Regions from separate parts of the Pseudomonas synxantha genome, predicted to be linked through region 2. Evidence: riboswitches for the same ligand, from Rfam matches in the RefSeq annotation. Region 2 holds a riboswitch; each other region holds the start of a gene.

The links. Region 2 has a riboswitch for cobalamin ahead of BLU48_RS11990 (CbtB domain-containing protein). Riboswitches for the same ligand answer to the same signal wherever they lie in the genome.
Region 1: another riboswitch for cobalamin. It lies ahead of cobO (cob(I)yrinic acid a,c-diamide adenosyltransferase); the one in region 2 lies ahead of BLU48_RS11990 (CbtB domain-containing protein).
Region 3: another riboswitch for cobalamin. It lies ahead of BLU48_RS05250 (ABC transporter substrate-binding protein); the one in region 2 lies ahead of BLU48_RS11990 (CbtB domain-containing protein).

Annotation. Positions count from the first base shown of each region.
Region 1 covers NZ_LT629786.1:791,431-801,014, forward strand. Annotated here, with positions in the region: gene hda (DnaA regulatory inactivator Hda) at 1-120, shown strand, start outside; gene BLU48_RS03795 (C40 family peptidase) at 330-959, shown strand; gene BLU48_RS03800 (C40 family peptidase) at 1,104-1,643, shown strand; gene BLU48_RS03805 (PQQ-dependent sugar dehydrogenase) at 1,793-3,106, opposite strand; cobalamin riboswitch at 3,206-3,451, shown strand; gene cobO (cob(I)yrinic acid a,c-diamide adenosyltransferase) at 3,531-4,142, shown strand; gene BLU48_RS03815 (cobyrinate a,c-diamide synthase) at 4,139-5,530, shown strand; gene bluB (5,6-dimethylbenzimidazole synthase) at 5,527-6,177, shown strand; gene cbiB (adenosylcobinamide-phosphate synthase CbiB) at 6,174-7,082, shown strand; gene cobD (threonine-phosphate decarboxylase CobD) at 7,075-8,064, shown strand; gene BLU48_RS03835 (cobyric acid synthase) at 8,061-9,512, shown strand.
Region 2 covers NZ_LT629786.1:2,533,024-2,542,607, reverse strand. Annotated here, with positions in the region: gene metH (methionine synthase) at 1-992, opposite strand, end outside; gene BLU48_RS12025 (fatty acid cis/trans isomerase) at 1,155-3,446, shown strand; gene BLU48_RS12020 (acyltransferase family protein) at 3,534-4,559, shown strand; gene nfuA (Fe-S biogenesis protein NfuA) at 4,619-5,203, shown strand; gene cobM (precorrin-4 C(11)-methyltransferase) at 5,803-6,549, opposite strand; gene BLU48_RS12000 (cobalamin biosynthesis protein) at 6,619-7,011, opposite strand; gene BLU48_RS11995 (CbtA family protein) at 7,008-7,709, opposite strand; gene BLU48_RS11990 (CbtB domain-containing protein) at 7,721-7,909, opposite strand; cobalamin riboswitch at 8,008-8,221, opposite strand; gene BLU48_RS11985 (M10 family metallopeptidase C-terminal domain-containing protein) at 8,633-9,584, shown strand, end outside.
Region 3 covers NZ_LT629786.1:1,101,386-1,110,969, reverse strand. Annotated here, with positions in the region: gene BLU48_RS05275 (aldehyde dehydrogenase family protein) at 1-648, shown strand, start outside; gene BLU48_RS05270 (protealysin inhibitor emfourin) at 696-1,001, opposite strand; gene BLU48_RS05265 (M4 family metallopeptidase) at 1,030-2,091, opposite strand; gene BLU48_RS05260 (DNA/RNA non-specific endonuclease) at 2,226-3,155, shown strand; partial or broken gene BLU48_RS32190 (outer membrane lipoprotein carrier protein LolA) at 3,164-3,253, opposite strand; cobalamin riboswitch at 3,277-3,470, shown strand; gene BLU48_RS05250 (ABC transporter substrate-binding protein) at 3,575-4,585, shown strand; gene BLU48_RS05245 (FecCD family ABC transporter permease) at 4,582-5,586, shown strand; gene BLU48_RS05240 (ABC transporter ATP-binding protein) at 5,583-6,347, shown strand; partial or broken gene BLU48_RS05235 (GNAT family N-acetyltransferase) at 6,532-6,729, opposite strand; partial or broken gene BLU48_RS05230 (GNAT family N-acetyltransferase) at 6,917-7,114, opposite strand; partial or broken gene BLU48_RS05225 (GNAT family N-acetyltransferase) at 7,302-7,499, opposite strand; gene BLU48_RS05220 (GNAT family N-acetyltransferase) at 7,672-8,163, opposite strand; gene BLU48_RS05215 (hypothetical protein) at 8,160-8,384, opposite strand; gene BLU48_RS05210 (alpha/beta hydrolase) at 8,420-9,373, opposite strand; gene tspO (tryptophan-rich sensory protein TspO) at 9,373-9,584, opposite strand, start outside.

The sequences.
Region 1 (9,584 bases), 1.7 Mb from region 2:
ACCCGTGGCACCCGCAGCATGAGCGCGTTATTCGATTTGCTCGAACAGCTCGACCAGGCGTCGTTGCAGGCGCAAAGGAAATTGACGATCCCTTTCCTGAAAGAAACCTTGGGTTGGTAAGTGGTTGATTTGCCATGGTTCGGCACTTTTCAGGCGCCAGAAAAACTGCGCTTGAGCCCAGCAGGCCACGCAGTAGCAGCGATAAATGGAATTACGGCTTAGATGTCATGGTCGAAACCAGAAGTCACATAGATCACGATTGAATTTGCAAATCGATGTGATAGAGGGCATAGTCTCGGCTTCTTTACACATCAGCCACGGTCGTGCCCATGCTAAATCGCTTCGCACCCCTCGTGCCTCTCGCACTCGTTACCCTGTTGTTTGGTTGCGCCTCCCACCCTCAGCAGGTGGTAGAGCAGCAGAAGCCACAACCACAGACTCAACAAAAATTCGTCGCCGCACAGTCTTCCACTGTTTATGAGGAAGAGTTGACCACTGAAAAGGAACTGGCCGATTTCTCCGGCAGCAAGCCTTACCAGCTGCCTTTGCTGGCCGACAGCATCCTTGAGCGCGGCAAGTCCCTGATCGGTACACGTTACCGTTTTGGCGGTACCTCGGAAGCTGGTTTCGACTGCAGCGGCTTCATCGGCTACCTGTTTCGTGAAGAAGCCGGCATGAATCTGCCTCGCTCGACGCGCGAAATGATCAACGTGGATGCACCGTTGGTCGCACGCAACAACCTCAAGCCGGGCGATCTGCTTTTCTTTAGTACCAGTGGTCGTGGGCGTGTCAGCCACGCCGGTATCTATTTGGGCGATAACCAGTTTATTCACTCCAGCAGCCGCCGCAGTGGTGGTGTCCGGGTCGATAACCTGGGTGACAGCTACTGGAGCAAAACCTTCATCGAAGCCAAGCGCGCACTTGCAATGGCCCCGACTACGGTTACCGCCAGTAAGTAAAGTTAAAGTGATACTTGAAGTTTGACGTGTAAGCGCTAGAATCCCTGGACATTGTTGTCATCCGTTCGCGCGAGCTTTGCTTGCGCGTTCTGGTTTTCAACGTTCGGCAGCGAAAGCCGCATCCAGACCAGGATTGTTCTGCACATGTCGACCTCGGCCCGCCTGATTCTTATTGTTTGCGCCGCGTTGCTCAGCGCCTGCGCGAGCCGCCCACCGCCGCCCGCGCCTGTAGCGGTCAAGCCCAAGCCGGTGTTCAACTACGCCACCCAGAATTTCTCGCCTGCTGCCGAAGATGTGCTCTTCCGCGCCTTGGGCCTGGTTGGCACGCCCTACCGCTGGGGCGGCAACACGCCGGACTCGGGGTTTGATTGCAGCGGCCTGATTGGCTTTGTATTCCGCGACGCCGCCGGTATCTCCCTGCCGCGCACTACCCGCGAACTGATCGTGATGCGTGCCCAGGACGTCAGCGAGCAGAACCTGCAAACCGGTGATCTGCTGTTCTTCGCCACAGGTGGTGGTTCGCGGGTCAGTCATGCAGGGATTTATGTCGGGGAAGGGCGCTTTGTGCATGCGCCGCAAACCGGCGGTACGGTGAAGCTCGATACGCTATCCAAAGCGTATTGGCAGAATGCCTATCTGAGCGCAAAGCGAGTGCTGCCCGGGAATCTGGCACGCAACCCTTAAGTCGTACATAGATCCAAATGTGGGAGGGGGCTTGCTCCCGATAGCGGTGTAACCGTCAGCACATACTCAGCTGACAGGCCGCTATCGGGAGCAAGTCGAATCGTCGCACCGCCCCTCCCACATTGGTTTTATAGTGCTCCTGAGATGGGTTACTTGGCTGCCGACACCCGCCAAACCTTATTCCCCACATCATCAGCCACCAGCAAATTCCCTTGCTGGTCGATCACCACGCCGACCGGCCGACCCATGGCTTTCTCATCGCTGTTGAGAAACCCCGTCAGCACATCCACCGGCTGTCCTTTTGGCTGGCCCCCTTCAAACGGCACGAAAATCACCTTGTAGCCACTGTGCGGCTTGCGATTCCATGAGCCATGTTGGCCGATAAACGCACCGTTGCTGAACTGCGCGGGCAGTTTATTGCCCTCGGCGAATGTCAGCCCCAGTGAGGCGGTATGAGGGCCTACCGCGTAGTCCGGCGCGATGGCCTTGGCGACCAGATCAGGGTTTTGCGGCGTGACACGCACATCCACATGCTGGCCGTAATAGCTGAAGGGCCAGCCATAAAACCCGCCATCCTTGACTGAGGTGATGTAGTCGGGCACCAGGTCACTGCCGATTTCATCGCGTTCATTGACTGCCGTCCACAGCTTGCCACTCTGCGGTTCCCAGGCCATGCCGTTAGGGTTGCGCAGCCCGGAGGCGAAAATGCGGTGCTTGCCGGTGGCGCGGTCGACTTCCCAGATCGCGGCGCGTCCCTGCTCTGCCTCCAGGCCGTTTTCGGCGACGTTGCTGTTGGAGCCGACGCTCACATACAGCTTGCTGCCATCCTTGCTGGCCACCACGTTTTTCGTCCAGTGGTGGTTCAAAGGCCCGCCCGGTAAGTCCACGACCCTAGTGCCCTGGGCTTTGATCGCGGTTTCACCCGGCTGATAGGGGAAGCGCAGCAACTTATCCGAGTCCGCCACATACAGGTCGTTGCCGACCAGTGTCATGCCAAAGGGCGAATTGAGATTCTCCAGGAACACCGTGCGGGTTTCGGCCACGCCATCGTGATCGGCATCGCGCAGCAACGTAATGCGGTTCGGGCTCGGCACGCCGGCACCGGCACGGCCCATGACTTTTTCCATTACCCAGCCACGCACCCCTTTGGAATCGTCCGGCTTGGGTGGTGCATTGGTCTCGGCCACCAGCACGTCGCCGTTGGGCAGCACGTAGAGCCAGCGCGGGTGATCCAGGCCCTCGGCGAACGCGGCAACCTGAGTGCCGGCAGCGGCGGTGGGTTTGGCGCCCTCCGGCCAGCCAATGGCCGGGGCGATATTGACGGTGGGGACCAGGGTCTTGTTCGGCTCCGGCAGCTTGGGCGCAGGCCCGGTGCCGTCGGAGACCTGCAAGGTAGAGCTTTCACCGCAGGCGGTGAGGCCACCGGCGAGCATGATCAGTAAGGCGAGTCGGGTTTTATGCATGGTTTTCTCCTTGATACCTGTAAGGGTAGAGAAGCAGGGTGTACGGATGGTTCAAGTACCAGGCCAGCTTTAATTGACGCTCCACCCCCAACCCACTAACCTTCGCGGCTTGTTCCAGGTGCTCTGTGGCGTGCGCGTCGGCAGAGTGAAACAGGGAAGCCGGTGAGTGAGCGCACTTGTACACAGTGTTGCCGCGATTCCGGCGCTGCCCCCGCAACGGTAAATGAGTCAAGACGGTGCTGTTTGCCACTGTATCGCCCGCGATATGGGAAGGCGCGCCCTCGGCTGCTTCGATAAGACGCGCCACTCATGAGTCCGGAGACCGGCCTTGAACATTCAACAGCATCACGGTGGGCGATGCTTGGCTGTCTGTTTTTTTTTTTCCTGCCCGCCGTTTTTTGTCCAGCCCCAACGGAGAGCTGCCATGACCGATTCCCCCGACCGCGACGAACGCCACTTGGCGCGCATGCTGCGCAAAAAAGCCGTGATCGACGAGCGCATCGCCAATTCACCGAATGAGTGCGGCCTGTTGCTGGTATTGACCGGCAATGGCAAAGGCAAGAGCAGCTCGGCCTTCGGCATGCTGGCCCGCGCCATGGGCCATGGCATGCAGTGCGGTGTGGTGCAGTTCATCAAAGGCCGCAACAGCACCGGCGAAGAGCTGTTCTTCCGACGCTTTCCCGAGCAGGTGCGCTTCCATGTGATGGGCGAAGGCTTCACTTGGGAAACCCAGGACCGCCAGCGCGACATTGCCGCCGCCGAGGCGGCCTGGGCCGTGTCCCGTGCGATGTTGCAAGACGCCTCTATCGGCCTGGTGGTGCTGGACGAGCTGAACATTGCCCTCAAGCACGGCTATCTGGACCTGGACCAGGTACTCAGCGACCTGCAATCGCGCCCGCCGATGCAGCATGTGGTGGTCACGGGCCGCGGCGCCAAGCCCGAACTGATTGAAATGGCCGACACCGTCACCGAAATGGGCATGCTCAAGCACGCGTTCCAGGCCGGTATCAAGGCCCAGAAAGGCGTCGAACTTTGAATCAGCCTCGTCATTGCCCGGCCGTATTGATCGCCGCTCCGGCGTCCGGCCAGGGCAAAACCACCGTCACCGCCGCGCTGGCGCGTTTGCATCGCAACCTGGGACGCAAGGTACGCGTGTTCAAATGCGGGCCGGACTTTCTCGACCCGATGATCCACGAGCGCGCCAGCGGTGCGCCGGTGTATCAACTGGACATGTGGATGGTCGGTGAGCAGGAAAGTCGCCGTCTGCTCTGGGAGGCGGCAGGGGAGGCCGACCTGATCCTGATTGAAGGCGTGATGGGCTTGTTCGACGGCACGCCCTCCAGCGCCGACCTGGCGCGGCACTTCGGCGTGCCGGTACTGGGCGTGATCGATGGCACCGCCATGGCCCAGACCTTTGGCGCCCTGGCCCTGGGCCTGGCACGTTATCAACCCGACCTGCCGTTTGCTGGCGTGCTGGCCAACCGCGTCGGTACTTTGCGTCATGCCCAGTTGCTCGAAGGCAGCCTCACCGAGGGCTTGCGCTGGTACGGCGCGTTGTCCCGAGAGACCGGCATCGAATTGCCCAGCCGCCACCTGGGCCTGGTGCAAGCCAGTGAATTGAATGACCTCGATGTGCGCCTGGACGCCGCCGCCCAGGCCTTGGGCAGCAGTTGTGAAGTGGCCCTGCCGCCGCCCGTGACCTTTGCCGCGCCCGCAGTGATCGAGGCCGAGCCGTTGCTCGCCGGCGTGCGCATCGCCGTGGCCCGTGACGAAGCCTTTGCCTTTACCTACGGCGCCAGCCTTGACCTGTTACGGGTGATGGGCGCTGAGCTGAGCTTTTTCTCACCGATCCATGATCGCCAACTGCCGGAAGCTGACAGTCTGTATCTGCCCGGCGGGTATCCGGAATTGCACCACCAGGCCCTGTCGGCCAATGTCCCGATGCTGGAGGCCATCCGTGCGCATCACGCCGCCGGTAAACCGCTGCTTGCTGAATGTGGCGGCATGCTCTACCTGCTCGATTCGCTCACCGATGTGCACGGTTCTCGTGCCGAACTGGTGGGCCTGCTGCAGGGCGATGCGGTGATGCAAAAGAAACTTGCAGCCCTGGCTCTGCAAAGCGTCGAACTGCCGGAAGGTGTCCTGCGTGGCCACACCTACCACCATTCCCTGACCAACACCGAATGGGCGCCGATTGCCCGCGGCCTGAGCCCCAACGGTGGGCGCGGTGCCGAAGCGGTGTACCGCCAAGGGCGGATGACCGCGTCCTACGTGCACTTTTATTTCCCGTCGAATCCTGGCGCGGTGGCCGCGTTGTTCGCGCCAGACCTTGAGACCGTTATCGCAGGCAAGCCAGCTCCCACAGTTGACCGAGTTGAAACCCAATCCAATGTGGGAGGGGGCTTGCCCCCGATGAGGCCATGACTGACAACGCCTTCCCCAAGGCCGACCGCGACGCTGTCTACCGCGCCATCGCCGAACGCCGCGACATGCGCCACTTCACCGGCGGCAGCGTCGCCCCGGAACTGCTGCAGCGCCTGCTCCAGGCCGCGCACCAGGCGCCCAGCGTCGGCCTGATGCAGCCTTGGCGTTTTATCCGCATCAGCGACCGACCTTTGCGTGGGCAGATTCAACAACTGGTGGAAGAAGAGCGCGTGCGCACCGCCGAGGCCTTGGGCGAGCGCTCCGATGCGTTCATGAAGCTCAAGGTCGAAGGTATCAGCGACTGTGCCGAAGTGTTGGTGGCTGCCCTGATGGACGACCGCGAGCGCCACATTTTCGGGCGCCGTACCTTGCCGGAAATGGACATGGCGTCGTTATCCTGTGCCATCCAGAACCTATGGCTGGCGGCGCGCGTGGAAGGCTTGGGCATGGGCTGGGTCTCGCTGTTCGAACCCCAGGCCCTGGCCGAGCTGCTGGGCTTGCCGCCCGGTGCCAAGCCCCTGGCGGTGTTATGCCTGGGACCGGTGGCGCAATTCTATCCGGCACCGATGTTGCAGCTTGAAGGCTGGACCGAGCCGCGACCGCTGAGTGACATGCTGTATGAAAACAAGTGGGGAGTGAGTCAATGAGTGTGGCCTTGCTGTGTGTCGCTGCGGTGGCGCTGGATGCGCTGCTGGGTGAGCCCAGGCGCTGGCATCCGCTGGTGGCGTTCGGCAATTTCGCCGGGCGTATCGAGCAGCGTTTCAATACCGGTGGACGCGGCTGGCGCAGCCATGGCGTGACCGCGTGGTTTATCGCGGTGGTGCCGCTGACCCTGCTGGCCACGGCTTTGTCCTGGGCGCCGTTGATTGGCTGGCTCGTGGAAATCCTGGCGTTGTACTGCGCCCTTGGCATGCGCAGCCTGGGCGAGCATGTGATCCCGGTGGCCCAGGCTCTGCGCAGGGATGACTTGGACGAGGCGCGCAAACGCGTGAGCTACCTGGTCAGCCGCCAGACCAGCGAACTGGACCGCACTGAAGTCGCCCGCGCCGCCACTGAGTCGGTGCTGGAAAATGGCAGCGACGCGATATTCGCCGCGCTGTTCTGGTTCGTGGTGGCCGGTGTGCCAGGGGTGGTGCTCTATCGCCTGAGCAACACCCTGGATGCCATGTGGGGCTATCGCAACGAACGCTTCGAACGCTTTGGCTGGGCGGCCGCCAAGATAGACGATGTGCTCAACTATATTCCTGCGCGCCTGGTGGCTTTGACCTACGCGTTATTGGGCAAAACCCGCTTGGCCCTCAAATGCTGGCGCGTCCAGGGCCCGACCTGGGACAGCCCCAACGCCGGGCCGGTGATGGCCGCCGGTGCCGGTGCACTGGGGGTCGAGCTGGGCGGTGCGGCGATTTATCACGGCGAGGTACATCAGCGCCCGCCGTTGGGTGAAGGTCCACCGGCCGATGCCGATTCCATTGATCGCGGCTGGCAACTGGTGCAACGCGGCGTATGGTTGTGGTTGTTGGTCCTGTGCATAGGGGCACACATCTATGCTTGAACACGGTGGTCGGCTGCGAAAGGCCGCGATTGAGTATGGGATTGCCGAGGCGGATTGGCTCGACCTGTCCAGTGGCCTGGCGCCTTGGCCGTGGCCGATCCCCGAGATCCCGTTGCGTGCCTGGGCGCGCCTGCCGGAAAGCGACGACGGCCTGGAGCAGGCCGCCAGCGACTATTACGGTACCGCCCAGTTGTTGCCGGTGCCGGGCTCCCAGGCCGCGATCCAGTTGCTGCCGCGCCTGCGGCGTTCCGGCAAGGTCGGCGTGCTTTCGCCCTGTTATGCCGAGCACGCCGAAGCCTGGCGTCGCGCCGGCTACGTGGTGCGCGAAGTGCAGGAGCAGGAGGTCGATTTCTATCTTGACGGCCTCGACGTGCTGGTGGTGGTCAACCCCAACAATCCCACGGGCCTGAGCCTGCCACCGCAGCGCCTGCTGGACTGGCATGCACGGCTGGCCCAGCGCGGTGGCTGGCTGATAGTGGACGAGGCCTTCATGGACGTTACCCCAGAGTTGAGCCTGGCCAGCCATACCCATGAGGTCGGTTTGATCGTGCTGCGTTCATTCGGCAAGTTCTTCGGCCTTGCCGGTGTGCGCCTGGGTTTTGTGCTGGCCGAACGCAAGTTGCTCAAGTTGCTCGCCGAACAGGTCGGGCCCTGGGCCGTCAGCGGGCCGACACGGGTGCTGGGCCAAGTGTGCCTGCGCGATACCGCCGGGCACACCCGCCAGCGCAAGCGCTGCATCGAAGCCGGCCAGCGCTTGTTCGAACTGCTTGAAAGCCGGGGCTTTGAGCCCCACGGCGGTTGCGCGTTGTTCCAGTGGTTGATTACGCCGCACGCCGAACGCCTGCACGAGTTCATGGCCCAGCGCGGCATTCTGCTGCGCCTGTTTGTGCATGATAGCAGCGTGCGTTTCGGCCTGCCCGATACCGACGCCGATTGGCTGCGACTCGACCAGGCCCTGGCCGCCTACAAGGACGCCACATGAGCACCTTGATGGTGCAGGGCACCACCTCCGATGCCGGCAAGAGCACCCTGGTGACTGCGCTGTGTCGCTGGCTGGTGCGCCAGGGCGTGGCGGTGGTGCCGTTCAAACCGCAGAACATGGCGCTCAACAGCGCCGTCACTGCCGAAGGCGGCGAAATCGGCCGTGCCCAGGCGGTCCAGGCCCAGGCCGCCAACCTGGCGCCCCACACCGATATGAACCCGGTGTTGCTCAAGCCCAACAGCGATACCGGCTCCCAAGTGATCATCCATGGCCGCGCTGTGACCAGCATGAACGCCGTGGCCTATCACGCCTACAAGGCTATCGCGATGCAAGCGGTACTGGCTTCCCACGCGCGTTTGAGCCAAGCCTACCCGGTGGTGATGGTCGAGGGCGCGGGTTCCCCGGCCGAGATCAACCTGCGTGCCAACGACATTGCCAACATGGGCTTCGCCGAAGCAGTGGATTGCCCGGTGCTGTTGATCGCCGATATCAACCGTGGCGGTGTGTTCGCCCATCTGGTCGGCACGTTGGAACTGCTGTCGCCCAGTGAGCAGGCGCGGGTCAAGGGTTTCATCATCAACCGTTTTCGCGGTGATATCGCGCTGCTGCAGCCTGGGCTGGATTGGCTGGAGGCGCGCACCGGCAAGCCGGTGGTGGGGGTGTTGCCCTATGTGATGGACCTGCATCTGGAGGCCGAAGACGGTATCGATCAGCGCCAGGTCAACAAGGCCGCCCAGGTGCTCAAGGTGGTGGTGCCGGTGTTGCCGCGTATCAGCAACCATACGGATTTCGACCCGTTGCGCCTGCACCCCCAGGTGGATTTGCAGTTTGTCGGGCCGGGCCAGGCGATTCCTGCGGCTGACTTGATCATCCTGCCGGGGTCGAAGAGCGTGCGCAGCGATTTGGCGTTCTTGCGTGCCAATGGTTGGGATACGGCCGTGGCGCGGCATTTGCGTTATGGCGGCAAGGTGCTGGGGATCTGCGGTGGGTTGCAGATGCTGGGTGAGCAGGTGCATGACCCGCTTGGGCTGGAGGGTGTGGCCGGGTCGAGTGCTGGTCTTGGGCTGCTGGCGTTTGCTACGACGCTGGAGGAGGAGAAGCAACTGCGTAATGTACGCGGGCGCTTGGTGCTCGAGGAGGCGGAGGTCAGTGGGTATGAGATTCATGCAGGGGTGACGTCGGGTGAGGCCCTATTGAGCGCGGCCGTGGTGCTGGACGATGGGCGCAGCGATGGGGCGCTGAGCGCTGATGGGCAGATTCTTGGTACCTATCTGCATGGGCTGTTTGAGGCGCCGGCGGCGTGCAGTGCGTTGTTGCGTTGGGCTGGGTTGCAGGATGTGCAGGAGGTGGATTATCACGGGTTGCGTGAGCGTGATATCGAGCGGCTGGCGGACTTGGTTGAGCACCATTTGGACACCGATTTGTTGCGCAATCTATGCGGGATCTGACGATGTGTACGCGGGCTAAATGTGGGAGGGGCGGTGCGACGTTTCGACTTGCCCCCGATGGCGGCCTGTCGG
Region 2 (9,584 bases):
TAACCGGCCACGGCCTTGGCGATAGCTTCGATATGGCCCGGGGTGGTGCCGCAGCAACCGCCGACGATATTGAGGAAACCGCTCTGGGCGAATTCTTCAATGACCTTGGCGGTTTGCGCCGGCAGTTCGTCGTACTCGCCGAATTCGTTGGGCAGCCCGGCGTTGGGGTGCGCAGATACATGGGTATTGGCTTTGTTCGACAGCTCTTCCAGGTAGGGGCGCAACTCGCTGGCGCCAAGGGCGCAGTTCAAGCCTACGGAGATCGGCTTGGCGTGGGCCACGGAGTTCCAGAACGCTTCGGTGGTCTGGCCCGACAGGGTACGGCCGGAAGCATCGGTGATGGTGCCGGAAATCATGATCGGCAACTCGATGCCCAGTGCTTCGAACACGCCTTGCACGGCGAAGATCGCGGCCTTGGCGTTGAGGGTGTCGAAGATGGTCTCGATCAGGATCAGGTCGGCGCCACCCTCGATCAGGCCCTTAGTGGCCTCGGTATAGTTTTCCACCAGTTCATCGAAGGTCACGTTGCGGTAGCCGGGGTTGTTCACGTCCGGCGACAGCGAGCAGGTACGGCTGGTCGGGCCGAGCACGCCGGCGACGAAGCGCGGCTTGGTCGGGTTCTCGGCCGTCTTGGCATCGGCGATACTGCGCGCCAGGCGTGCGCCTTCCACGTTCAGTTCATAGGCGAGTTCTTCCATGCCGTAGTCGGCCATGGAGATGCGCGTGGCGTTGAAGGTGTTGGTCTCGAGGATGTCCGCACCGGCGTCCAGGTAGGCCTTCTCGATCCCACCGATGACGTCCGGGCGAGTGAGCACCAGCAGGTCGTTGTTACCCTTGACGTCGCTTGGCCAGTCGGCGAAGCGTTTGCCACGGTAGTCCTGCTCCTCGAGCTTATAGCTCTGGATCATCGTGCCCATGCCGCCATCGAGGATCAGGATACGTTCCTTGAGGGCTTGGTGAAGGGCTTGCAGGCGAGCGCTACGATCGGGCATGGGACTACTCTGGTCAGGCATTACGGAGGGCATGGATCATAGCAAACCTGTGCCGATTTGGAGCATGTGCCGGTTTTGCATGAATATCGTTCATGTTGAGGGCGGCCGTGGCCCGGTAGAATCGCCGGCACTTTTAGCGCACGCATTGAATCGGGACCGGACATGTCACTTCGCTTTTTCGCCAGCGCCTTCCTGGCACTGGTCGCCTGTACCGCCCAGGCACAAGGTCCCGTTGCGGCGATCTCTTATACTCGCGACATCCAGCCGATCTTCACCGAGAAGTGCGTCGCCTGCCATGCCTGCTACGACTCCGCCTGCCAGCTTAACCTGGGGAGTGCCGAGGGTGCGGCCCGTGGTGCGAGCAAGGTGCCGGTATACGACGGCGAGCGGAGCCGGGCGGCACCGACCACCCGCTTGTTCTACGACGCTTTCGGCCAGCAGGCCTGGCAGCAGAAGGGCTTCTATTCGGTACTCGATGCCCAGGGCAGCCAGGCCGCGCTGATGGCGCGCATGCTGGAGCTGGGGCACAACGCGCCGTTGCAGCCCAATGCCAAGCTGCCGGAAGGCATCGTTCTGGGCCTGAGCCGCGAAAACATGTGTGCGACGCCTGGCGAGTTCAACGCTTATGCAGGCGCCCATCCCAAGGAAGGCATGCCGCTGGCCGTCACCGGCCTGACCGACCAGCAATACAAGACTTTGCAACGCTGGCTGGCCTCCGGCGCACCGATTGACGAACAAGGCCTGGCACCCAGCGCCAAGGAGGCCCTGCAGGTGCAGCAGTGGGAAAACCTGTTCAACCAGCCCGGTGCCCGGCAAAGCCTGGTGGCGCGCTGGTTGTACGAGCATCTGTTCCTGGCCCATATCTACTTTGAGAACGGCGAGCCGGGGCATTTCTTCCAGTGGGTCCGTTCGCGTACGCCAAGCGGCCAGCCCATCGACCTGATCGCCACCCGCCGTCCCAATGATGACCCCGGTACTAAAGTCTATTACCGTCTGTGGCCGGTGCAGGGCGTGATCGTGCATAAAACCCACATCACTTACCCGTTCAGCGCGGCGAAAATGGCGCGGATCAAGGCGCTGTTCTATACCGGTGACTGGCAAGCGAGCGCATTGCCGGGCTACGGCCCCGGGCGCCGCGCCAATCCGTTCGAAACCTTCGAAGCCATCCCGGCCAAGGCCCGCTACCAGTTCATGCTGGATAACGCCGAATACTTCGTGCGCACCTTTATCCGCGGGCCGGTGTGTCGTGGGCAGATTGCCACGGATGTGATCCGCGATAACTTCTGGGCCCTGTTTCAGGACCCGGACCACGACCTCTACATCACTGATGCGCGCTACCGTGGGCAGACCACGCCGTTGCTGGCGATGCCGGGACAGAACGATGACGTCGGCAGCGTGCTGAGCCTGTGGCTGGCCTATCGCGACAAGCGCAACCAATACGAAGCCCTGCGCCGTGACAGCTATGCAGACGTGCCGCCACCGAGCTGGTCGAGCCTGTGGGCGGGCAATGACAATGCCTTGCTGACGATTTTTCGTCATTTCGACAGCGCCTCGGTCACCAAGGGCCTGATCGGCGAGGTGCCGCAGACGATGTGGCTGTTTGATTACCCGCTGCTGGAGCGTACCTATTACCAGTTGACGGTGAATTTCGACGTGTTCGGCAACGTATCGCACCAGGCCCAGACGCGCTTGTACTTTGACCTGATCCGTAATGGCGCCGAGCAGAACTTCCTGCGCCTGATGCCGGCTGACACCCGCGAGGATTTCCTCGATGACTGGTACCAGAACAGCGGCAAGCTCAAGCTGTGGCTGGACTATGAAGCCATTGATGACGATAAGCCCACGGGCTTGCATCTGGACGAAAAGGATCCCAAGCGTGACTTCGCCAATCAGCTGTTGGCGCGTTACGGCGATTTGAACGCCAGCCCGGATCCGATCAACCGCTGCACGGGGGCTTATTGCTCGCGCACCGCTATCGACCCAGACCTGCAGGATGCCGAACAGGCGCTCAGCCGCCTGACGTCGCGGCCTGCGGCGGGGCTCAAGGTGATCTATCAGTTGCCCGAAGCCACGATGCTGCGCATCGAGACCGCCAGCGGCCAGCGTGTGGTCTACAGCATGCTGCGCAACCGCGCCCACAGTAACGTGGCGTTCCTGCTGGGTGAGGCCTATCGCTACCAGCCGGGGTTGGACACGCTGACCATCTACCCTGGGGTGATGAGCAGTTATCCGAACTTCATGTTCAATATTCCGGCCCGGGAAGTGTCTGAATTTGTCGCACGCATGCAGCAGGCCCAGGATGCCAAGGGGTTTGAGCAGATTGTCGAGCGCTGGGGCGTGCGCCGCAGCCATCCGTTGTTCTGGCAGTATTTCCACGACTTGTCGCGATACATTCATGAAACCACGCCGGTGGAAGAGGGCGTATTGGACATGAACCGCTATGAGAACCTATAACGGTAGTCAGTGATCCAGTCATCGCCTTGAGCAGGTGCTGAAGCGGTCGGATGGTTGCCTTGCGGGATTGGAAAAGGTATTCCGATGATGTTGATTTCAGTGCAGGCGCTACGGGCGCTGGCGGCGTGGGTGGTGTTCGGGCACCACTTCACCCAAGTGTTTTTTGAATTCGAGGTGCATAACCCACTGGCTTATCTGTTTGCCGACAAGGGCGGCATCGGGGTGGACATATTCTTCGTCATCAGCGGCCTGGTGATTTTCCTCGCCACCGCAGATAAGGCGCTCACGCCGTGGCAATTCATGCTGATGCGCCTGGCGCGGATCGCTCCAGCGTATTGGTTCTATACGCTGCTCATGGCTGTGCTGGTCCTGACAGTGCCGTCGATGTTTCCCGATGCTGAGCTGGCGCTGGGCCATGTGCTGCTGTCGCTGCTGTTTATTCCTGCTGAGAACCCGGGAGGGTATGGGGTCTATCCGCTGCTGGATGCTGGCTGGACCCTGAACTTCGAGATGCTCTTCTACGTTCTGTTTGCCGTGGCCTTGCTGGTTGGCCGTTCATATCGGTTGTGGGTGGTGGCAGGTTTGTTGTACCTGGTGTGCTGTGCCCTCAGCCCCGCCCTGGACCTGGCCAGCGGTTTTTACCATAACGACATCGTGCTTGAGTTTCTGATGGGTATCGTGATCGGCATGCTGTACCGCCGTGGTCTGTGCCGGGCCAGGGCGTGGCTGCCGTTATCCGGGATCGCGGTGGCCCTGGCGGCGATTTATCACGGGGCAGATGTACCCCGTGCGCTTGAGTGGGGCGTGCCCAGCGCGATATTGGTTATCAGCTGTGTAACGCTGGAGCCTTACTTCCAAGGCTCGCGCATTTTGAAAATTCTCGGCGATTGCTCTTATTCGGTATACCTGATCCACGTGCTGGCGCTGGCCGCCGGGCGATGGATTGCTGAGCGAAACGCAATAGATCCCTACACAATCCTGCCGGTTTGCATCGTAGTGACGGCGCTGGGCGCATACGTCAGCTACCAATGGCTGGAGAGGGCAACCTATCGCCCGCTCAAGCGTTGGCTGGCTGTCGAGGACCAGGCAATTATTTCCCGACAAAAATACTAGGACTTTGTACCTCTGTAATGATTTGGCGTAAACTGCCGGCAAGCCTGTGAGGAGTTTCCATGACTGCCATAACCATTACCGACGCCGCCCATGATTACCTGGCTGACCTGCTGTCCAAGCAGAACACCCCGGGTATTGGTATCCGCGTCTTTATCACCCAGCCCGGTACCCAGTACGCCGAGACGTGCATCGCCTACTGCAAGCCGGGTGAAGAGAAACCTGAAGACACCGCCCTGGGGCTGAAAAGCTTCACCGCCTACATCGATGCCTTCAGCGAAGCCTTCCTCGATGACGCCGTGGTCGACTACGCCACCGATCGCATGGGCGGCCAGTTGACCATCAAGGCCCCCAACGCCAAGGTGCCGAACGTCAACGCTGATAGCCCGGTCAACGAGCGCATCAACTACTACCTGCAAACCGAGATCAACCCAGGGCTGGCCAGCCATGGCGGCCAGGTGAGCTTGATCGACGTAGTGGATGACGGCATCGCCGTATTGAAATTCGGCGGCGGCTGCCAGGGCTGCGGCCAGGCAGACGTGACCCTGCGTGAAGGCATCGAGCGCACTTTGCTTGAGCGCATTCCGGAGCTCAAGGGCGTACGTGATGTGACTGACCACACGCAGAAAGAAAATGCCTACTACTAAGTAAGGTGTTCACTGCGAAGAAAAAACGGCGCCCCGTGAGCGCCGTTTTTTTTTTGCTTAAAATTCATTGGCTTATGATATCTATCTAATAATAAGGATTAAGTGTTGGAGGGGCTTGCCCGCGATAGCCATGGGTATCTACACAACTGTGGAACAGCCAACGGTAACCACGATGCGCAGCGAGCCGCTCTTGATCTTGCTTTTGATCTTGGGCGCCCCGTTAAACCACGCTGGCCGGAATTCGACAGGGATTTGGGGGGTAAACCGGCAGGGATGCCGGTTTAGCCGCCCCGCGCCATGGATGGCGCGTGGCGGCGGCCCCCCAAATCCATGTCGGATTACGGGCACACCGAGCCTAGGCGAGGTGCCGAGTGGTGGGGCAAGAGCCTTTTGGTTACTTTTGGGCTCTTTTCAAAAGTGACCCGCTGTAAGAGCGGAACCAATAGTCGCCGTTACCTAAACAATGGATATGTACTCGGTCTAAAACCAAGACCCCGGTCGGCTCTAAGGCCGCCATCGGGGGCAAGCCCCCTCCCACATTCTGTTCTATGTTTATTCATTTAAATCAACGGGTTGGTTTGATTTTGTGAAGTAAAAAATCAAGGTCTGTACAGGTGCGCATGTCCCGCCCGATACAGTGACGACTCGCTGAAAGTGTCATTGGCCAGCACCCGGCCCACCACAATCAACGCCGTACGCCGGAACCCCTTGGCCGCGACCTTTTCGGCAATATCCGCCAAGGTGCCCACCGCCCAATCCTGATCCGGCCAGGTTGCACGGTGTACCACGGCTATCGGGCAATCGGCGCCATAGTGCGGCAGTAACTCGGCGACGATCTTCTCCAGATGATTGACCCCCAGGTGAATCGCCATGGTCGTGCCGTGCCGGGCCAGGCTGTCGAAATTCTCGCCGGCAGGCATGCTGGTTTTATCGGCATAGCGGGTCAGGATCACGCTCTGGGCAATGTCCGGCAGGGTCAGCTCGGTTTCCAGCAGCGCCGCGCAAGCGGCTATGGCCGTGACCCCGGGAATGATCTGGAAGGGAATGCCCAGCTCACGCAAGTGACGGATCTGCTCGCCAATCGCCCCATACAGGCTTGGGTCGCCGGAGTGCACGCGTGCCACATCCTGGCCTTGTCCATGGGCGGTCTTGATCAAGTCGATGATCTGCTCCAGGTGCAGTTCGGCACTGTTGACCAGCTGTTGCGCCTGATGGCCCTCCAGCACCGCCGCGGGCACCAGCGAGCCGGCGTAGATGATCACCGGGCAACTGCGGATCAGCCGCTGGCCCTTGACGGTGATCAGTTCCGGGTCGCCGGGGCCTGCGCCGATGAAGTAGACGGTCATGGGAAATTCCTGTTGAAAACGGGTGAGCATGAAGATTATTCATGATCGATAACGACAATTATCGGGATTTTAACCGGCGCAGGCTAACGCAAAGGTGGCCTGGTTGGTTTTCCTGCGGGTAATCAGCAGACGGGCAGGGTTGCCAGAGAGGTGTTCGGCCAGGGCCAGGGCAGCGCTTTCGGCCACGCCATAACAGCCGACATGGGCAAAAGCGACCGCTGACTTATGGCTCAAGCGCTGTTCATAACCTGCCAGTTGTTCGGCGTCGAAGCACTGTAGCGTCAGGCCCAGCTGGTGAGCGAGGGCCAATAAACCGGGCTCATCCTGCTTGCGATCAAGGCTCGCCAGGGCGGTGATGCGCTGGCGTTCAATACCGCCCTCGGCGAGGGCGGCGTCAAACAGGTCCAGAAGGGCGTGAACATCACAACCGCGCTGGCACCCCAGGCCGACCACCAGGATCATGCCGAGTATCGATCGTCGCGGTGGCGGCGGAATAACCAGGCGCTGATCAGGCCGAGGGCCAGCCAGAACGCCACGTTGGTCAATTGCGAGGCAATCTGGAATTGTGCCTCGAGAGCCTCCGGGGCCAGCATCGAGTGCACCTGCGGCTGCGGTGCGCCGATCACGTGGGGCACGGCAAGGATCGCCACGCCCAGCACTTTCAACAGCCAGTTGCGGCCGAACACGATCAGCGCAATCCCGGCGGCGGTGGAGGCGGCGGTGCCGATCCACCAGGCCTGGCGCAGCGCCAGGTCAGCTGCTGCCGTGCCGGGCAATTCCGGTGGCAGGCCCAGGGTGGGCGCCAGCACGAAGGTCGCGTAACCCGCCAGGCCCCACAGCAAGCCATGGCCGGTGCGGGTCGGTGCACGCAGGGTGTACAGGCCGGCGAGCATCAGTGCAAATCCAACGGCAACCACCAGGTTGCCACCGGTGGTGGAGAGCACCCGCTGCCAGCCATCTTCCGGCTCCCAGGCCTCGGCGTCGTGGGTGTGCGCAGCGGCGCTGGCATGCTCATGGGTGACTTCGGTGGTTGCCGGCGGCTTTTCATAGGTCTCCGCCTGCAAAATCAACGGTGCAACCCACAAGCTTTGCAGCAGGGTCAGCAGCAGGGCGGCGAACAAGCCGGTGAACCCTGCGGTCCGGGCAATGCGTTTGATCATGTCGGCAGCTCTCAGTGGCACGGAAACGCAGCGCTGTGGCGGGTATCGTGGGCCGCGTTGTGCACCGCCTCGATATGGGAGAAACCGGCGAAATACACCAGGCACGCGCCAAGGATCGACGCACCGATTGCGGCGGTCAGGCGTTGGCTCAAGGTGGCAGTGCTGCTGGCGGTGTGCGAGGTGCTGGTGGTGATCGACATGGCGCGTCCCTATCAGGTGTCAGGGTGAAACGAGCGCATGCAAACCATGCGAGCCAGGGCACGCAGGGTTTTGAACAGCGCCCGCCCACCGCGGGTTTGTTATCTGATTTTTTCGGGCCGGTCTCCGGGCTTGCGAGGGGCGGCTCTTGGAAGAGTTCCACCTGATAAGCGTCTCCTTCCCATGCACAGCACAGTGGATTTGACGCTTCGCTCGCTTACCGTTGCGGGGGCAGCACCGGACTTGCCATAGGTCTATGGCGCACCGGTTTCCCGTTTCACCCTGTGAAGGGCACCCGAAACAAGATGTGTAGGAGAGCATGCGGCGAGCGCTTACGTCAAATGGCGGAATGCGCTGCCAAGGCAACGAGAGAGGTGGCCCTGTACGCGTCCACAATCTTTATTTACTTGTCGTTAGCGAATGCAGCGGAACATGAGCTTTTACATGTTTCAAAAGGAAGAAAGGTTATTCTTTCTGTTGCCGAAATATAAAAATATATTGTATGGGTGTAAGTGGGTTGTTCGGGCTTTTACTTACTTTTCAATAGGTTGTTGAGGCGGTATGTTCAGTGAACTAATGCTCCATTCGGAGCTTGGTTATTTAGAGTGATGCAGGCGTTGAATCGTTGGGCAAGCTGTCCGGGAACGCTTTTTGCGTTTCTCCCTACTGATGCTCGTGGTTGTGGTTTTGTCTCCCTTGAATAGTCAAAATTGATGGTGCCCATTGTGCAGATAACCAACAGCGTGCAACGCTCCTATAACCCGTCCGTAGAGGCTCAACAAAACAGCTCTTCCGATCCCACGTTGCGTAAGTTCGACCCGCATTTGAGGCCAATACCGGGTCTTGATAAGCCGGTTTTTACCGTGGACCAGATCGCCCAGCACCTCACCCGGGACGGCCGGAAATGGAATGACAGCAATGGTGATGGCGTCACGCAAGTCTCCTATACATTCGATACCCACGGGCAAGGGGAGACAGCGTTCAATGCCACCCAGAAAAGCCAGGCCAGACTGTCCATGCAGTCCTGGGCCGATGTGGCGAACGTGTCTTTCGAAGAGCGTACTGGCCGTGGGGAAGGGCACCTGGCTTTTTCCAACAGTGAGGTGCCCCGGGTTGCATTCGCCCAATTGCCAGGTGGAGACGGTAAAGTCCTCATGAATCCCCGTTTTGGCACGAATGCTGCGCCTGCACTTAACAATCACGGCCGATATACGCTTACCCATGAAATAGGGCATGGACTGGGGCTTTTGCATCCAGCGGACTATGACAATAGCGGCGATTCCACCTACCCCAGTTACTATCGCGACGCCGTCTATGCCCAGGATACTCGTGGCCATACTGTCATGAGCTACTTCGATGCCAACTTAAGTGGTCAGAACCTTAAGGGAAGGTACTCTGCTGCACCATTGATGGGTGATATTGCTGCTGCCCAGCGGGTATATGGTGCCAACTATAGAACACGTAATTCAGACACCACCTACGGTTTTAACTCCAATTCGGGTCGAGACTATTATCAACTCGATCATCCCAGGAATACGGCATTATTCTGCGTGTGGGACGGTGGAGGTAACGACACATTGGATTTTTCCAGATATCGCCAAAACCAGACCGTCAACCTCAACGCTGAATCCTATTCCGATGTTGGAGGGTTACGGGGGAATGTTTCTATTGCCAAAG
Region 3 (9,584 bases), 1.4 Mb from region 2:
GACCTCGACGCTGCTGTGCAAGCCGCCGTGATCGGCCGTTTCCAGAACAGCGGCCAAGTCTGCGCCGCCGCCAAGCGCCTGATCATTGAAGCTGGGGTGGTAGAAGCCTTCACCGCCAAATTCCTTGAGGCCAGCCGCGCCCTGGTGATGGGCGACCCGACATTGAACACTACCTATATCGGCCCCATGGCCCGCTTCGACCTGCGCGACGAACTGCACGGCCAGGTCCAGGCGACCCTGGAAGAAGGCGCGACCCTGCTGCTGGGCGGCAACAAAGTCCCAGGCGCGGGCAATTACTATGAACCGACCGTGCTGGCCGGCGTCACCGATCAGATGACCTCGTTCAAGCAGGAGTTGTTCGGACCCGTGGCGTCGATCATTACCGCCCGCGATGCCGAGCATGCTGTGGCCCTGGCCAATGACAGCGAGTTTGGCCTCACCGCCAGCATCTTCACCACCGACTCAGCCAAGGCCCGCGATATTGCCGAGCAACTGGACACCGGCGGGATATTCGTCAACGCGTTCAGCGTGTCAGACCCTCGGGTGGCGTTTGGCGGTGTGAAGAAAAGCGGGTTCGGCCGCGAGCTGTCGCACTTCGGCGTACGCGAGTTCTGCAATGCGCAGACAGTGTGGCTGGATCGCAAATAGCCAGACAGGGGCGACTGCGCTGGCTGCGCAGCAACCCCAGTCGTGCATCAACTGCGGATGTGCCGTCGCACGCATTGCACCAACCCTTCCAACGCCTGCGACTTCACCGGCGCGAGCACACAGACCGTGTGCTCACGCTCGCCCTCCGCCACTGTCAGGGTGTAGTGCACTCGGTCGGGGTTACCGGCTTCGGGCACGGTGCTTTGTGGCAACTGAAAAAAATCCGAAGCTTCGATCAGTTGCCGCAATTCCTGCTGGTCCGGCTCGGGTAGCTTCTCCAGCTCTACCGTACGCGGCTTGGCCAGCCCCGGAAAAAACGCCGGCCCACCGCTTTCCTTGATTGAGATTCGCATGGCTGTTCCTCGCCGCCCAAGCGGCTGGTCAAACATTGATGCCCACGGCTTTCCACCCCTCCTTGACCGCTTTCTGTTCATCCTTGTTCGCGCCGTAAAGACGCCCGGCCACATCATAGGTAATACGCGCAAAACGCAGGAACCCCGAGTTCGGTCGCAGCCGCGCATCCCGCAGTGCGTCATACCAGATGCGCCCTGCACGCTCCCAGGCGAACCCGCCAATCTTGGTTGCCACCTGATAGAACGCGTGGTTGGGAATGCCGGAATTGATATGCACCCCGCCATTGTCCTCGTATGTCTGTACAAAATCATCCATGTGACCCGGCTGCGGGTCCTTGCCCAGCAGCTTGTCATCAAACGCAGTGCCTGGGGCTTTCATCGAGCGCAGAGCGGTGCCCTTGATCTTCTTGGTGAACAACCCTTTGCCGATCAACCAATCAGCCTCCTCGGCGGTTTGCTTCAACGCATACTGCTTGATCAGTGAACCGAACACGTCGGACAGCGACTCGTTCAACGCGCCGGACTGGTTGAAGTACATCAGCTTGGCCTCATCCTCGGTAACGCCATGGGCCAACTCATGGCCAATCACGTCGAGCGCCACGGTGAAGCGATTGAATAACTGCTGGTCACCGTCGCCGAAGACCATCTGGGTCGAATTCCAGAACGCGTTGTTATAGTCCTGGCCGAAGTGCACCGTGGCGTCCAGGGCCATGCCGGCATCGTCGATGGAATTGCGGTCGAATACCTGGTCGAAAAAATCGAAGGTCGCGCCCAAGCCTTCATAGGCTTCGTCCACTGCGGCATCGCCACTGGCCGGTTGCCCTTCGCCGCGGATCAGCTTGCCAGGCAGGCTGTCGGTGTTTTCAGCGCTGTAGATCGAGCGCTGTTTCTCGGCGCCCATGGCCAACGCCATGCGGGCTGGGCCCTTGGCGGGTACCGCGACCATGCGCAACGAGCGGAACGTGCTGTCCTTGGCCCGAGTGCGTAATGCGACTTCCCGTTGGGCTTTATCCCCGTGGCGGGCGATCTGGTCGAGCATATAGGGTGGGATCAGACAGAAAATCGGGTTGCGCGGCTGGCGAACACACATAAGCTGGCTCCTTTTTGGCGTGTGATGAACGTCCGGTAGCGGTTTCAGGATAGCCCTGTGTTCGCCACCTGGGCCAAATTGTCATGAGTTTGTGTTGCAGTGGTGTTTATCCGAGGCCCATAAGGAACATGCCCATGCCCGCCCGCACAGCCAAAATCGACCTTTCCCACCGCCCCAGGCTTTCCGACCTGCGCCCATTGGTCGCGCTCAGCCCCACCCTGCTGGAAGCCAGAACCGCGACACCGCGCGTCACCGCGGCCAAGGACCTCAAAAACCGCGCTGGCTATGCCCATGATTTCCTCAGCGACTTCGTGGTGCCATGGCCCACGGTCGGCGAGCCACTGTCGAGCGACGTGCAACCCAAGCGCCTGGACTACACGCATTTCTCCATCACTATGTCGCGTTCCCGACGACTGGCGCTCTACGTGGGGGTGAATATCGACGGCTCAAAGCACGTGGACATCACGCGCAGCAACGACACTTGGGCCTACGATGGTCGCCTGCCCCTGGATGCGCAGGTAGGTGAAGACCTTTACGCCAGCAATGGCCTGGACCGCGGCCACCTGGTGCGGCGCCAGGACCCCAACTGGGGCGACGAGGCCAACACCGCCAACTTCGACACCTTCCACTTCACCAACTGCTCGCCGCAAATGAGCGGCTTCAACCAGAAGACCTGGCTGGAACTCGAAGACTACATTCTTGACAACACCCAACGCTGGAAAGCCCGGGCCACGGTGTTTACCGGCCCGGTATTCGCCGATGACGACCGACTTTATCGTGGGGTGAAAATCCCCAAGGCGTTCTGGAAAGTCGTGGCTTACCTCAGCGACGACGGCAAACCCTCCGCCAGCGCCTACATGATCGACCAAAGCCGTGAGCTGGGGCAGCTCGACCTGGTGTTCGGCCAGCTTCGCACCTACCAGCGCAGCGTGATCCAGATCGAGCAACTGACCGGCATCCGCTTCGCCAACCTGGCCGACTATGACGGGTTCAGCAATGAAGAACGTGCGACAGGTACGCGGATTGAAGCGCTGATCCGCGGCCCCCAAGACATACGACTCTGAGAGCGGCCCATTGTAGGAGCGAGCTTGCTCGCGAAGCACCTGAGAGCGCCGCGGAGCATCAGGTTCCCCGCGTTATCGTTAGCGACCTTCGCGAGCAAGCTCGCTCCTACAGGGCCTGATCGACTACCATACCGCCGCCGGTTCCCGTATGGGACTAATAGGGAATTCGAAACGCCGCCCGCGACGTCAATCGAAACTGCCCCCGCAACTGTAGGTGCCGAGCCTGCTCCCCACTGCCACTGGACCCTGTCCGGGAAGGCGGGAGCGAGGCGACGACGCATCAGTCAGGAGACCTGCCGGCCCAGCAAAACCACTAACCGGCGGGGTGTCCGGGAAGGACATCCTTGCCTGCCCGATCGGCAGCGTTCGAGGCTGTATTTCCGAGCCGTACCGCCCCTGCTGCACTCGGAGATCACCCCATGCTGCCACGCGTTACCGCCCTGATCGCAGGCTTGGGTGCCTGTGCAATGGCCCAGGCCACGCCCACCCATTACCCGCTGACCCTGGAAAACTGCGGCAGTACCCTGACCTTCCAGCACGCGCCTGCACGCAGCGTAACCATCGGCCAGGCCGCCACCGAGATGCTCTACGCCTTGGGCGTGGGCGATAAAGTGGTTGGCACTTCGCTGTGGTTCAACAACGTGTTGGCGCAGTACAAGGCACAGGACGCCACCATCGAGCGCCTGGCCAACAACGAGCCGAGCTTCGAAGCGGTGATCGCCAAGCGCCCGCAACTGGTGGCCGCCGAGCTGGAATGGGTGGTGGGGCCACAAGGCGTGGTCGGCACCCGCGAGCAATTCCATGAACTGCAGATCCCCACCTACCTGCTGCCCTCGGACTGCGAAGGCAAGGACAACCTGGTGGGTGCCGACGGCACGCGTCTGGAGCCGTTCCGCATCGACACGATTTATAAAAGCATCCGCCAACTGGCGCAGATTTTCGACGTCCAGGATCGCGGCCAGCAGCTCAACGACGAACTACAGGCGCGCCTGGCCAAGTCCATCGCCACCGCGCAAGGCAAAGGCTTGAAGCAAGCCAGCGCGCTGGTGTGGTTCTCCAGCGCCGAAATGGCCAGCGATCCGTACGTGGCCGGGCACAAGGGTATTCCGCAGTTCATGTTGCAAACCCTCGGCCTGCGCAATGTGGTGCAGTCCGATGAAGAATGGCCCGCCGTCGGCTGGGAAACCATTGCCAAGGCCAACCCGACGTTCCTGGTGATCGCACGCATGGATCGGCGCCGCTACCCCGCCGACGACCACGAGAAGAAACTCGCCTTCCTGCGCAACGACCCGGTGACCCGCAACATGGACGCGGTGAAAAACAACCGCATCATCATCCTCGATGCCCTGGCGCTGCAGGCCAGCCTGCGCACCTTCGATGGCCTGGAACAACTGGCCGCCGCCATCGACGGCTACGACCTGCCGAAATGATACGGACCCTGCTCGCCCTCACACTGCTGTTGCTCGCCCTGCTCGCCGGCGTGGCCATCGGCGAGACCGCCATCTCGCCACAGGTGGTGCTCCAGGTGCTCGCCAACAAGCTGTGGGCCGCGGGCTTCGTGCTCGACCCCATCGATGAAGGCGTGGTGTGGAACTATCGCCTGACCCGCGCCCTGGTGGCCGCTGCCTGCGGTGCGGGGTTGGCGACCTGTGGCGTGATCCTGCAATCGTTGCTGCGTAACCCGCTGGCTGATCCTTACTTGCTCGGCATCAGTGCCGGCGCGTCGACCGGCGCGGTCCTGGTCGCCTTGATTGGTGTGGGCGGCGGGCTGGTGTCGCTGTCGGCGGGGGCATTTGTAGGGGCAATGGCAGCGTTTGCGCTGGTGATCCTGCTGGCGCGGGCCAGTGGCTCGTCCAGCGGCACCGGGCAAATCATCCTTGCGGGCATCGCCGGCTCGCAATTGTTCAATGCCTTGACCGCGTTCCTAATCACCAAGTCGGCCAGCTCCGAGCAAGCCCGCGGCATTATGTTCTGGCTGCTGGGCAACCTCAGCGGTGTGCGCTGGCCGTCGGTGTGGCTGGCGGTGCCGGTGGCGATCGTTGGGCTGACGGTGTGCCTGTGGCATCGCCGCGCATTGGATGCCTTTACCTTCGGCAGCGACTCGGCGGCGTCCCTGGGCATTCCGGTGCGCCGCGTGCAATTTGTGCTGGTGGCCTGCGCTGCGCTGGTGACGGCGGTGATGGTGTCCATCGTTGGCTCCATCGGTTTTGTCGGCCTGGTGATTCCCCATGCGGTGCGCCTGCTGCTGGGCACCGGGCATTCGCGGTTGCTGCCGGCGAGCGCTCTTGGCGGCGCGTTGTTCTTGATTGCGGCCGATGTGCTGTCGCGCACCTTGATCAAGGGCCAGGTGATTCCCGTCGGTGTGGTCACGGCGTTGGTGGGCGCACCGGTGTTTGCGCTGATCCTGATTGGCCGCAGGAACGCGCGATGAGTGTGCTCAGTTGCACCGGCCTGGGTTTCAAGGTGCGAGACGCTGAGTTGCTGCGCGATGTTCACCTGGACGTGCAGCAAGGGGAAACCCTCGGCATCGTCGGGCCCAACGGCTCGGGCAAATCCACCCTGCTCAAATTGCTCGCCGGCTTGCGCGCCCCGGCCAGTGGTGAAGTACGCCTGGGTGCCAAGCGCCTGGGTGAGCTGTCGCGCCGCGCCATCGCGCAACAGCTGGCGGTGGTGGAACAGCAGGCTGACACTGACGATGCCATCCGCGTGTTCGACGCCGTGGCCCTGGGCCGCACGCCATGGCTGTCGGCGCTGAGCCCGTGGTCTAGCGAAGACGACGCCATCGTCCGCCAGGCCCTGCACGACGTAGACGCCACCCACCTGAGCCACCGTGCCTGGCGCAGCCTCTCCGGCGGCGAACGCCAACGCGTGCACATCGCCCGAGCCCTGGCGCAACGACCGCGGATTCTGTTGCTGGATGAGCCAACCAATCACCTGGATATCCAGCATCAACTGGCGATCTTGAAAGGCGTGCAAGGCTTGCCGGTGACCACCTTGATTGCCCTGCATGACCTGAACCAGGCGCTGACCTGTAATCGCCTGGCCGTGCTGGATCGCGGACGATTGGTGGCGCTGGGTACGCCGTTGGAGGTGCTGACGCCAGAGCGCCTGCAAGAGACATTCGGGGTGCAGGGGCATTACCTCACAGACCCGTTCGACGGCGCGCAAATCCTGCGCCTGCGCCCTACCTGACCTGAAACACCTCGGTCAAAAATGTTGGAGGGGGCTTGCCCCCGATGAGGGAGTGTCAGTGAATACACCTGGGGCTGACCCACCACCATCGGGGGCAAGCCCCCTCCCACATTTGACCGAGGCGTGTCAGTCAGGCCGGCGGCGGCGTACCCGTAATCGTCGCATCGCCCCTGCCACATTTGATCTACAGAGACCGGTGCATATGGGTGGTCTGCCATACCGGGTCAGCTTCCACATCCACCACCTCGAATCCTTGCCGGATCCAGAAATCAATCGCCCCGGGCAGAAACGGGTGGGTATGCAGGTAAACCACTTCCACCCCGTCCGCCCGCGCCCGCGCTTCCAGCGATCGGTATAGCTCACCCGCCAGACCGCAGCGACGCCCTACCTGACACACCTGGGACAAATGTGGGAGGGGGCTTGCTCCCGATGAGGGAGTGTCAGTGAATACACCTGGGGCTGACCCACCACCATCGGGGGCAAGCCCCCTCCCACATTTGACCGAGGTGTGTCAGTTATGCCGCCAGCGGCGTACCCGTGATCGTCGCATCGCCCCTGCCACATTTGATCTACAGAGACCGGTGCATATGGGTGGTCTGCCATACCGGGTCAGCTTCCGCATTCACCACCTCGAATCCTTGCCGGATCCAGAAATCAATCGCCCCGGGCAGAAACGGGTGGGTATGCAGGTAAACCACTTCCACCCCGTCCGCCCGCGCCCGCGCTTCCAGCGATCGGTATAGCTCACCCGCCAGACCGCAGCGACGCCCTACCTGACACACCTGGGACAAATGTGGGAGGGGGCTTGCCCCCGATGAGGGAGTGTCAGTGAATACACCTGGGGCTGACCCACCGCCATCGGGGGCAAGCCCCCTCCCACATTTGACCGAGGCGTGTCAGTCAGGCCGGCGGCGGCGTACCCGTAATCGTCGCATCGCCCCTGCCACATTTGATCTACAGAGACCGGTGCATATGGGTGGTCTGCCATACCGGGTCAGCTTCCACATCCACCACCTCGAATCCTTGCCGGATCCAGAAATCAATCGCCCCGGGGAGAAACGGGTGGGTATGCAGGTAAACCACCTCCACCCCGTCCGCCCGCGCCAGCGCTTCCAGGGAACGGTATAGCTCACCCGCCAGACCGCAGCAACGCCCTACCTGACACACCTGGGACAAATGTGGGAGGGGGCTTGCCCCCGATGAGGGAGTGTCAGTGAATACACCTGGGGCTGACCCACCGCCATCGGGGGCAAGCCCCCTCCCACATTTGACCGAGGCGTGTCAGTCAGGCCGGCGGCGGCGTACCGCCCTTCCCACATTTGATCTACAGAGACCGGTGCATATGGGTGGTCTGCCATACCGGGTCAGCTTCCACATTCACCACCTCGAATCCTTGCCGGATCCAGAAATCAATCGCCCCGGGGAGAAACGGGTGGGTATGCAGGTAAACCACCTCCACCCCGTCCGCCCGCGCCAGCGCTTCCAGGGAACGGTATAGCTCACCCGCCAGGCCGCAGCGACGAAATGCCGGATGTACGTACAGGCGCACCACCTCCACTGTCTTGCAGCCCTGGTAGTTCAACTGTGCAAAGCGGCCGTCGTACGGCAGGTAACCCACCGCCGCAACGATCTGGCCTTCGGCACGAGCAATCAGAAACTGCCCGTCGCCCTGCAGGTAAATAGTTTCGAACTGCGCCAGGTCATCCGGTATCCCGGTTGCGCTGAGCTTTGGGAACAGTTCATCACGTGCCTGCAACGCGAAGCTGAGGACTTCGGGCAGATCAGCCAGGGTGACGACCTGGATTTTCGGCCTCATACCACCTCGATCCGGGTGATCCCCACCACCTGCGCCTGCTCCAGGACCTCCTCCGGCGCTGCATCCGCGGCAGGCATGATCAGGCCGTTTTCCGCATCGCCGAAATGCAATGCCAGCAAATGCATCGCCGCCTCATGCTTGGGCAATTCAAGCTGCTTGAGGTCGAAGCTGTGAGTGCGAGGTTCATCATTGAACAGGTAGTTCAGGGTATAGGCACGCATGCGGAAATCCTTGTAAGGAGAGAAGGCGCAACTGATTAACCTGACTCAGCGATCAGCTTTTTAGTTCCCACTTGTTGCAGGTGCTGCGTTATCCATTTGCGGCTGTACGCCAACACGTTGTCTGCCATCGCCACCGGAAAATGGATGAAACCATGGGCCGCCTCCGGCAGCAGATGCGCTTCTGCCCCGCCCCAGCGCTCGGCGATCAGCAGCGTGTCGTCTTTGAGCGGGTCCAACTCGCCCACAAACATCAGCGCTGGCGGCAACCCCGCGAAGTCCCCGTACAACGGCGACAACGGCGACTGCCGGCGCGCCTCGTCGGTGATGCCCGGCGTCAGCATGCGTAGCGCCTCGACCATGCCCGGCCCGTCCAGCAACAAGGTATCCGGCCCTGCCGTGCGCACGCTCGGCGTGCCGGTCAAGTCGTAGACTCCGTAATACAACACCGCGCCGCTTACCCGTTCGAGCAACTCGGGCCATTGCTTGAGCGCCAGCAACGTGGCCGCCGCCAAGTGCCCGCCGGCCGACTCGCCGACGACGAACACCGGCAGGTCGGCAAACTCCGGGCAATCCCCCAGAAGCCAGCGTGCAGCGACCAGGCAGTCTTCCAGCAGCCCTTCTATCGGCGTGTCCACCGCCAGCCGATAATCCACCGACACCACCGCCACGCCGCAGGCGTTGACCATGCCGAGGTTGAGGTCGTCATCCATCTGCGCATTGCCGATCACCCAGCCGCCACCGTGGATATCCAGCACTACGCCTTTGGGCTTGCCGCTGGGCCGCAGGATGCGCACCGGCACCGAGCCCACCTTTTTGCGTTCTGCCACGGGCGCCTTCTTCAGCGTTTGACTGGCGCGCAACAGCGCCTGGATCAGACGCGGCGTGACGCGGTTGCGGATTTTAAAGCGCGGCATCCACCCAAGCTTCTGATTGAAGCGGCGCATCTGGGCCAGTTCCGGCTCGCTGGCCGGCCAATGCTGGTACGTCATCAGCGGTTGTTCCGCAAGATCGAGAAGTTCAACGCCGCGGCTACACACAACCAGGCGAGGTAAGGGAACAGGATCAAACCGGTGATCAGGTCCAGGCGCACGGCCAGCACCACCATCGCCGCCACGGTGAGCCACAGCAGCACGATAATCACCATCCCGGCCAGCAGTCGGTGGGCGCCGAAGAACACCGGTGTCCACAAGGTATTCAGGG